3 regions of the Microbacterium jiangjiandongii genome follow, and region 1 is predicted to be linked to each of the others. Evidence: predicted binding sites of a transcription regulator. Region 1 holds the regulator's gene; each other region holds the start of a gene.
What was found. Region 1 encodes LexA, which represses DNA repair genes until DNA is damaged. Its sites were predicted from a motif close to TCGAACANNTGTTCGA; they were not measured.

Region 1 (3,271 bases):
GGCGGCGATCGACGACGACCTCCGGGCCGCTTCGCAGGCGCTGACGGACCGGCGGTCGGCACCGGGGGTGCGCGATGGCGCGGTCCGCTCGCGCGCAGGGGGGCTCACCCCGGGCGACTACCGGCGTGTGCCGGCTCGCGAGCGCGAGCAGGCGCAGACAGCGGCACTGGGCCTTCCGGTGCTCCCCACGACGACCATCGGGTCGTTCCCGCAGACCCCCGAGATCCGCCGCGCCCGCGCCGCGCACGCCGCCGGGCGTCTGGACGGCGAGCAATACCGGGAGTTCCTCCGCGACGAGATCCGGCAGGTGATCGCGCTGCAGGAGCAGCTCGAGCTCGACGTGCTGGTGCATGGTGAGGCGGAGCGCAACGACATGGTGCAGTACTTCGCCGAGAACCTCGACGGATTCGCGGTGACGCGCAACGGGTGGGTGCAGTCGTACGGCTCACGGGCGACGCGGCCGTCGATCCTCTGGGGTGACGTCGCGCGGCCGGCCCCCATCACCGTCGCCTGGTCGGCGTATGCGCAGAAGCTCACCGCGAAGCACGTCAAGGGCATGCTGACGGGACCGGTGACGATTCTCGCGTGGTCGTTCGTACGCGACGACCAGCCGCTCGCCGAGACCGCCGACCAGGTCGCCCTGGCGCTGCGCGACGAGATCGCCGACCTCGAGGCCGCGGGCCTGCGCATCGTGCAGGTCGACGAGCCGGCGCTGCGGGAGCTGCTGCCGCTCAAGACGGCCGACCAGGCGGCCTACCTCGACTGGTCCGTTGCGGCGTTCCGGCTCGCCACCGCCGGGGCCGCGCCGGCCACCCAGGTGCACACCCACCTCTGCTACTCGGAGTTCGCGGTCGTCATCGAGGCGATCGCAGCGCTCGACGCCGATGTCACCTCCATCGAGGCCGCCCGCAGCCGCGGCGAGGTCATCGCCGACATCCGCAACTCGGGCTTCGCGCGCGGCGTCGGGCCGGGCGTCTACGACATCCACTCTCCCCGTGTGCCGTCGACGGACGAGATCGCGGCGCTGCTGCGGCGCGCGGTCGACGAGCTTCCCGTCGGACAGGTGTGGGTCAACCCGGACTGCGGGCTCAAGACCCGCGGCTACGACGAGACGGTGCGCTCGCTGGGGAATCTGGTGGCGGCCGCACACGCCGTGCGCGAGGAGGTCGCCGCGCGCGTCTGACCGGAGCCGCCGGGGCGGTCGTCGGCTCTGACCGCCACCGGCGCAGGAACGCAGGAGGGGATGCCGCAGTCGTCGCGGCATCCCCTCCTCGTGGCTCTGCGCGTCAGATCGCCCGCAGCACCGCCACGACCTTGCCGAGCACGACGGCCTCGTCGCCCAGGATCGGCTCGAACGCGCTGTTGCGCGGGAGCAGCCACGTGTGCCCGTCACGCTGACGGAAGGTCTTCACGGTGGCCTCGCCGTCGAGCATCGCCGCGACGATGTCGCCGTTGTCCGCGGTCGCCTGGGAGCGCACGACCACCCAGTCGCCGTCGCAGATGGCGGCGTCGATCATCGACTCGCCGCTCACCTTGAGCATGAACAGGTCGCCCTTGCCGACGAGCTGACGCGGTAGGGGGAAGATCTCCTCGACCTGCTGGTCGGCGGTGATGGGGACTCCCGCGGCGATGCGGCCGACCAGCGGCACGAGGGCGGCGTCGCCCACCGACGGAGCGGCGTCGGCCGGGTTCTCGGCGGCGGAGCCGGGCAGGTCGATCAGCACCTCCATCGCGCGCGTCTTGCCGGCGTCGCGGCGCAGGTAGCCGCTGAGCTCGAGCTGGTTGAGCTGGTGGGTGACGCTCGAGAGCGACTTCAATCCGACCGCGTCGCCGATCTCGCGCATGCTCGGCGGATAGCCGTGGCGCGCGATCGACCGCTGGATCACCTCGAGGATCGCGAGCTGCTTCTCGCTGAGGCTCTTGCGTCGGCGCGTCTGCGGCTTGTCTTGAGCCCGCTCGCGGCCGACCGGTGTCACGTCGGTCATCGCCCTCTCCCGTCTCGCCGCGCGGGGCAGCGTCTTCGAATGTCGGAGGTCCGTGGTGGGGTGCTCCTATCGAAACCGTATCCGGTGACGGATGCCGACAGGTCGAGGTGCGCGCGTGTCGCGTGCGATCGATCTGCGAGCGAGTTTCGTGCTTGACAGTCTATAACTTCGAAGATAACTTCGGAAGAGAACTTCGTATCCGGCTCTCCCGGCCGAGAGTCGGATACGAAGATCGCCACAGAGGAGGACCCATGACCACCATCCAGCTCGCCGGACCCACGCCGTCCGCCACGCGGCTGCGGATCACCTCCCGCGGTCGACGCGTGCTGGTCGGCATCGCCGCACTGCCCGCCGTCGCCGTCGTCGCCGTCGCTGTCCTCAGCGGAGGGGGAGCCCTGGCGACGGTCGCCGACTCCGCGCCCGCCGGAAGCTTCGAGACCGTGACGGTCGCGCCGGGGGAGTCGCTCTGGGGTATCGCCGAAGAGGTGGCCCCGCAGGCGGATCCGCGTGACGTCATCGACGCCATCGTCCGTCTCAACGCGCTCGAGACCTCGGCCGTCGCCGCCGGCCAGCGCCTGTCGATCCCGCTGGAGTACGCCCCGGGCCGCTGATCGCGCCATGCGCTCTAGCATGGGAGGGGTGATCGTGAGTCTCGACGACCTGCCCCTCCGCGCCGATCTGCGCGGCCAGACCCCGTACGGCGCACCCCAGGCTGCCCTGCCTGTCGCCCTCAACGTCAATGAGAACACCCATCCCGTTCCCGACGAGGTGGCCGGTGACATCCTCGACTCGGTGGCCCGCGCGCTGCGCGACATCAACCGCTATCCCGACCGCGAGTTCACGGCGCTGCGGGAGGGTTTCGCCGAGTACCTCGGACACGGCCTCGGGCCCGAGCAGATCTGGGCGGCCAACGGATCGAACGAGGTCCTGCAGCACGTGCTGCAGGCTTTCGCAGGGCCGGGACGCACCGCATTCTCCTTCGCGCCGACGTACTCGATGTATCCGCTGCTCACCCGCGGGACGGGGGCTGCATGGGTCGCCGGCCACCGAGCGCACGACTTCACCCTGAGCCCGTCCGACGCGGCATCCCAGGTCGCCGACGCGTCGCCGGACGTCATCTTCCTCTGCGCGCCGAACAACCCGACGGGCACGCCGCTGCCGCTCGACGTCGTCGAGGCGGTCTACGACGCCAGTCACGGCATCGTCGTCGTCGATGAGGCGTACGCGGAGTTCGCGCCCCACGACCAGCAGTCGGCGATCACGCTGCTGCCGGGGCGGGAGCGCCT
Region 2 (3,271 bases), 380 kb from region 1:
CGACTGTCACGGCGAGAGTGCTCAAGCCCACAGGTCCGCCACGGAAGCGTCGGACGAGCGCGTCGAGCACCGCGCGGTCGAGTCGGTCCAGCCCGATCGGGTCGACGTCGTACAGCTCGAGCGCGGCGTTGACGTCTGCCTGCGTCGCCGCGGGCCCGCCGTCGAAGGCGCTCGCGCGCCCGCCCTGGCCGTGCACGATGACGTAGTCGCGCACGCGCCGCAGCAGGCGGTTGGCGATGCGGGGCGTGCCGCGGGAGCGTCGGGCGATCTCGGCGCGCGCATGCGCCGGAAGCCCGACGCCGAGCACGAGGGCCGAACGCTCGACGACGCGCTCCAGTTCGCTCGGCTCGTAGTACTCGAGGTGCGCGGTGAACCCGAATCGGTCCCGCAGCGGGTTGGGGAGCATGCCCGAGCGCGTCGTCGCCCCGACGAGGGTGAAGGGCGCCAGCTCGAGCGGGATGCTGGTGGCACCCGCGCCCTTGCCCACCATGATGTCGATGCGGAAGTCCTCCATCGCGAGGTACAGCATCTCCTCGGCCGACCGGGCCATGCGGTGGATCTCGTCGATGAAGAGCACTTCACCGGGCGTGAGGCTCGACAGTAGTGCCGCCAGATCTCCGGCGTGCTGGATGGCGGGCCCCGACGACAGGCGCAGCGGCCGGTCGCTCTCGTGGGCGACGATCATCGCCAGCGTGGTCTTCCCCAGTCCCGGGGGCCCGGAGAGCAGGATGTGGTCGGCCGGGCGCTGCTGGATGCGCGCCGCCTCGAGCAGCAGCTGCAGCTGGCCGCGCACCTTGTGCTGGCCAACGAACTCGGCCAGGGAGCTGGGTCGGAGTGCCCCCTCGACGGCGAGCTCGATCTCGTCCTGCGGCTCGGCGGGATTGCGGGTGTCGTCATCCACCGGCGGGCTCCTTGCGGGAGGGTCCCAGCTGGGCAAGTGTCAGGCGCAGCAATGCCGAGACGTCGCCGCGCTGACGCTCGGATGCCGCCTCTGCCACAGGGCCCACGGCCTCTGCCGCGATCCGCTCGCTCCAGCCGAGGCCGACGAGAGCGGCCACCACCTGGGCGATGACCTTGTCGTCGGCCTTTCCCGGGGCGACCGCGCCTGCCGTGGCGCCGAGCCCGAGGGCCTGCAGCTTGCCCGCGAGCTGCACCACGATGAGCTTCGCCGTTTTGGGTCCGATTCCCGACACGCGACGGAACGGCGCGTCGTCTTCGGCCGAGACCGCCTGCGCGATCTGATCGACGGTCAGCGAGGCGAGTACGCCGAGGGCGGACTTGGGGCCCACGCCCGACACGCTGATCAGCTGGAGGAACACGCTGAGCTCGTCGCGCGTGGCGAACCCGAACAGTGCCAGCGCGTCTTCGCGCACGACCAGGTGGGTGTGCAGCACGATGTCGTCACCGACGTGGAACCCGCGCGAGAGCTGCGGGGTGACCGCGATGGAGAAGCCGACACCGCCGACGTCGACGATGACGGTGTCGGAATCGAGGTGCAGCACGCGCCCGCGTGCGGAGGAGATCATGCTCCGAGCCTACGGCCGCCTTCGGACGTTTGTTCTATCGACACGCGCCTGGGCCGGGGCCGACCCTGTCTTCCCACCTCCCCCCACTGCCTGCGGGAGCACCCTCAGAACGGGGGTGGGTCTTCGGCGGCGGCCAGGGCGGTGAATTCGAGGACGCGTCGTGGGATGTCGAGGTGGATCCGGCCGGTGGGACTGGTCCATTCCAGGATGCCGTCGGCTTTCTGGATCACGGTCCAGGCGCTGGCGTGTTTGAGGGTGTGGTGGCGGACGCAGAGGTTGGCGAGGTTGCACAACGCGGTGGGTCCGCCTCGGGCGTGGTCGACGGTGTGGTCGTGGTCGCAGTAGTAGACGGGTCTTCGGCATCCGGGGAACCGGCAGTGCTCGTCGCGGGCGTCGAGGTGCCTGCGTTGTGCCCGGTTGGGGCGGTAGGTGTCGACGTGCTGGACGGCGCCGGTGGTCGGGGAGGTGAACACCCGCTCCCAGAGGTCTGCGGTGGCGACAAGGTGGCGGGCGGTGTCGGGGTCGATGGGCCCGTATCCGATGAGTTCGGCCGGTGCGGTGCCTTCGCCGGTGAGGGTGGCGGCGGGGATGACGATCTGCACGTGCGCGGTGATCGCCTGCCCGGCGGGGATGCTGCTCGAGGAGACGGGTGTGCTGGCGTGGCCGGTGAGCAGCAGGTCGGTGAGGACGTCGGCGCGGACCTGGTCGGGGGTGCGCGTGTCGGTCGCCCCAGGGTCTGTCGGCTCGGTAGTCGCAGGGTCGGTGTCCCCCGGTTGGGTCGACGCGTGGCCGCTGCCCGTCGGCTTCTCTGCGGCGGCGCGCCGGGCGGCAATCACCTCGCGGGCGTGCTGGGTGAGCCGATCGCGGATCGCGTACGCCAGCACCGCGGGCAGCACCGCGGCAAGCTCCGCCATGCCGTCGTCGAGGTCTCGCACCCACACCCGCCGGCCGGCGGCGGCCTCGGCGTGACGCTCGGCCAGGGGTACGGGGTGCAGTTTCTGCGCGATCATCGCGATGATCGGTTTCGCCCGCCCCGGTGTCTCCCGTTCGCAGACGACCAGGGCGGCCTGTTCGAATCGGGCTCGCGCGTCGGGGTCGGTGATGCGGGCGCCGGCATCCTGAATGATCCGCACGTGCGCCGTGTCGATCGCCCCGGCCCGTAACGCCGCGACGGTCGCGGCGAACCCGGTCACCAGCACGGTCGCGTCATGCATCCGGTCCTGGATCACCCGGTCGGATCGGCGCATCACTGTGGCGACGTCGGCGGCCATCTCCCGCAGCGGCATCTCCCTCTCCCGGCCCGCGCTGGAGGGCACGCGGGCGGTGTGCTCCGCGGCGATCGCATCCGCCCGGGCCAGCAACCCGAGCTCTTCGGCCTGCAGCGCCGCGATGCGCGCGCGGGTGCGTTCCAGCTCGGTCAGCACCGCGCCGCGCGACCGCGTATCGCGTCTCGTGGTGGCTGCCGGGCGGGTGCTCATACCCATTATTCTGACGAGGGCCACCGACATTGAGAGACACGAAATCGCAGGCCAGGGCCCGATTGTGGATAACTTCTGCCGGCATTCGCCTGTGGAGGAAACGACGACCTCCGCAGCCCTCAGCGCCGCGTCACGCGCTCCGCATCCGCCCACGCCCGCTGCGCCGGCGTCAGCGTCCCCGACCCCGACCCCGACCCCGACCCCGACCCCGAGGCCGACCCCGTCCCCGTCAACCCGCCGCGCCACGCGTGGCAGAGAGCCAGGGCC
Region 3 (3,271 bases), 1.2 Mb from region 1:
ATGGTCGTCGGACTCATCGCCACCGTCGCGCTGCCCGCCTACGCCGCGACGACCCGTCCGGTCAGCGAGGCCGAAGCGGTCACGCTGCACCAGGCCGCCGCCGACAACGCGCAGTCGCTCGTCGTGGCATCCGAGGCGACGCCCGAGGCGCTCGAGCGCTACAGCTACTCGGCCACCACGCCCGAAGAGATCGAGAAGAAGAAGGCCGAAGAGGCCGCTGCAGCCCGCGCCGCCGCGAGCGCCGCTGCCGCAGCCACCGCCCGTCGCACCGGATCGGTCGCCTCCGTCGACCTGTCGATGACGGCCGCGGGGTCGGGCGAAGTGCGCTGGCCCGTCGCCGACTTCAGCTACCAGAGCTACAACCTGTTCGGTGGATACGCCGGACACAAGGGCTTCGACATGATGACCGGTACGGGAACGCCGATCTTCGCTGCGGCATCCGGTGTCGTGCGCACCTCGACCGACGGCGGCGGCAGCTACGGCGCCGTCGTGATGATCGACTCGGTCGTCGGCGGCCAGAAGGTCAGCACCACCTACGCCCACATGTCCTACGGCACCCGCGTCGTCTCGGCCGGCCAGACCGTGCAGGCCGGGCAGCTGATCGGCCAGGTCGGTCAGACCGGGTACGCGACGGCCCCGCACCTGCACTTCGAGGTGCAGGTCAACGGCTCGTACATCGACCCGCTGGCCTGGCTCCAGTCCAACGCAGGCTGACGCCGCGTCGTCGCGAGGTTCGTGCCGACGCTGGATCGCTGTGCGCGTGCGACACGCGCACCCGCCGTTCATCCGCGCTCCGGAGCCGGTGCGGTGTGGGTGGGTTACCCTGATCCCGACGCTGAGAGAAGGCGGAGGGAAGCCGATGGGCGGCACGCGACGCATCCGAACCACGGATGTGCTCGGGCTGTTCGCCCTTCGGCATCATGAGAACGGATGCTGCGGCTCTGCCGCCGCGCGCCAGGCGCTGTCTGTGAAGACGGCGCCTTTTTTCATGCCCTTTTTCGTGCCCGCCGCCGATCGATCGTCACGTGAGTCGAATATCCGAGAATCCGTCCCGGCCATTCGAGAGGACATCGATTGTGCGCACACTGGTGCTGAACGCCGGCTACGAGCCGCTCGCCGTGGTCTCCTTCAAGCGGGCCCTGGTGCTCGTGATGAACGACAAGGCCACCATCGTCGAATGTGTCGAGGGTGACCCGGTCTGGGCCGCGAGCGGGGCGTACGACCGCCCCGCCGTCATCCTGCTGACCCGCTATGTGCGGGTGCCGGGGGCGCGTCGCGTGCCGGTGACCCGCCGCGGGGTGCTGCGCCGCGATGCGCACCACTGCGGATACTGCGGCAAGACCGCGACGACGATCGACCACGTGATGCCGCGGTCCCGAGGGGGCGAGGACTCGTGGGAGAACCTCGTCGCGGCATGTGTGCGCTGCAACAACGCCAAGGGCGACCGCACCCCGCAGGAGATGGGGTGGGAGCTGCGCCTCGTGCCGCACGCCCCGCGCGGCGGGCAGTGGACCGTGCGCGGCACCGAGCGTGCCGACCCGCGGTGGGAGCCGTACCTGGCGCTTGCCGCGTAGCGGACTCCGGTGCGTTGCGGCGGCCGCGCTCGTTGCGGCATCCGTCCCGCCGCCGCATCCGCGCCGCCGCGGCATCCACCCCGCCGCGGCATCCACCCCGCCGAGAAACCACTTTCGGGGTGAGACACCACGCAATGCGGTGTTTCTCATCCGAAAGGTGGTTTCTCGCGGTGAAGAGGCGGCCGGCGAAGCGCGGGCGGATGCCGGTGATCGGCGGGCCCGGCATCGATTCTTGAGGAGTTGGCCTCGGGAGGCAGGGGACGAGGCGGGCCACAGGGGCCGGGATCCCGCCACTCACACGCCCGGAGGCGATGTCGGAACCCGAGCGTATCTTCGACCACGACGTTGATGATCTAGAACATCCGTTCTAGTCTGTGTTGGTGAGGTCGATCGTGCGCAATCCAGCTGCTGCAGAAGACGTGCAGCGTCTGCGCGCGCAGCTCGAGCGCGTGCAGGGGCGGCGGATGGATGCCCCCGTGTTGCCGGCCGACCCGGCGCTCGCGGGCCTGCTCCCGGGGCGAGGGCTGCGGCCGGGGTCGGCGTACGCACTCGGCTCGTCGCTCACCCTGCTCTCCGCCCTGCTGGCCCCGCCGTCGCAGGCGGGATCCTGGTGCGGGGTCGTGGGCATGCCCGAGTTCGGCGCCGAGGCGGCCGAGCGGGTGGGGGTCGCTCTCGACAAGCTGGTACTGATCCCCGAGCCCGGCACCCGGTGGCTGGCGGTCACGGCCGCCGTCGCCGAGGTGCTGCCCGTGGTGGCGGTGCGCCCGCCCTCGCGGGCGAGGGATGCCGACATCTCGCGGCTCGCCGCCCGCCTGCGCGAGCGCGGCGCGGTGCTGCTGGTGCAGGGCACGTGGCCGCAGACCGAGGCGATGATCGACGTCAGCGACCCGGTGTGGTCGGGGGTCGGCGACGGCCACGGCTACCTCGCCGCGCGCGAGCTCACCGTCACCGTAAGCAGCCGCCGATCGCCCGTGCCGCGCCGCGCGCGCGTGCAGCTGCCGGCATCGTCGGGGCAGGTGGCCGCGGCATCCACTCCGGTGCCGCGCTCGGCACCGATGCCGCTTCCGATCCGGGCGGCGGGATGAGTACCGCACCCGATGCCCCCGTGCCCCGCACCCTCGTGCTGTGGCTGCCGGACTGGCCCGTCGTCGCCCTCGCCCGTGAGGCGGGGGTGGATGCCGCCGCGCCCGTCGCCGTGCTCGACAAGGGGGCGGTGGTCGCCTGTTCCGCCGCCGCCCGCGCCGAGGGGGTGCGCCGGGGCCAGCGCCGCCGCGACGCGCAGGCGCGGTGCCCGCAGCTGACGGTCGCCGACGCCGACCCCACCCGCGACCAGCGGGTGTTCGCCCCGCTCATCGCCCGGATCGAGGAGCTCGCCCCCGGGGTGCAGCTCATGCGGGCGGGCCTGTGTGCGCTGCGCGCTCGGGGGCCGGCCCGCTACTACGGCGGCGAGGAGCGCGCCGCCCACACCCTGCGCGACGCGATGGGCGACACCGATGCCCGCATCGCCATCGCCGACGGCCCCTTCACCGCGGAGCAGGCCGCCCGCCGCACCCTCGCCGAGGCGCCGGTGCGCATCGTGCCGGCGGGGGAGTCCGCCGCCTTCCTCGCGCCGCTGCCGATCACCGTGCTCGACGAGCCCGACGTCGTCGACCTGCTGGGGCGGCTCGGTGTGCAGAGCCTCGGGCAGTTCGCGGCCC

Region 2: a site for LexA is predicted at 1,548-1,563, ahead of ruvA (Holliday junction branch migration protein RuvA). Genes of this name have one in related genera too.
Region 3: a site for LexA is predicted at 1,929-1,944, ahead of imuA' (DnaE2-dependent mutagenesis accessory factor ImuA'). Genes of this name have one in related genera too.

Annotation. Positions count from the first base shown of each region.
Region 1 is NZ_CP126740.1:1,014,106-1,017,376, forward strand. It holds gene metE (5-methyltetrahydropteroyltriglutamate--homocysteine S-methyltransferase) at 1-1,183, shown strand, start outside; gene lexA (transcriptional repressor LexA) at 1,287-1,985, opposite strand; gene QNO14_RS04510 (LysM peptidoglycan-binding domain-containing protein) at 2,237-2,596, shown strand; gene QNO14_RS04515 (histidinol-phosphate transaminase) at 2,616-3,271, shown strand, end outside.
Region 2 is NZ_CP126740.1:1,392,014-1,395,284, forward strand. It holds gene ruvB (Holliday junction branch migration DNA helicase RuvB) at 1-901, opposite strand, end outside; gene ruvA (Holliday junction branch migration protein RuvA) at 894-1,526, opposite strand; gene QNO14_RS06350 (HNH endonuclease signature motif containing protein) at 1,631-3,004, opposite strand; gene ruvC (crossover junction endodeoxyribonuclease RuvC) at 3,124-3,271, opposite strand, start outside.
Region 3 is NZ_CP126740.1:2,237,659-2,240,929, reverse strand. It holds gene QNO14_RS10290 (M23 family metallopeptidase) at 1-714, shown strand, start outside; gene QNO14_RS10285 (HNH endonuclease) at 1,077-1,574, shown strand; gene imuA' (DnaE2-dependent mutagenesis accessory factor ImuA') at 1,955-2,659, shown strand; gene QNO14_RS10275 (DNA polymerase Y family protein) at 2,656-3,271, shown strand, end outside.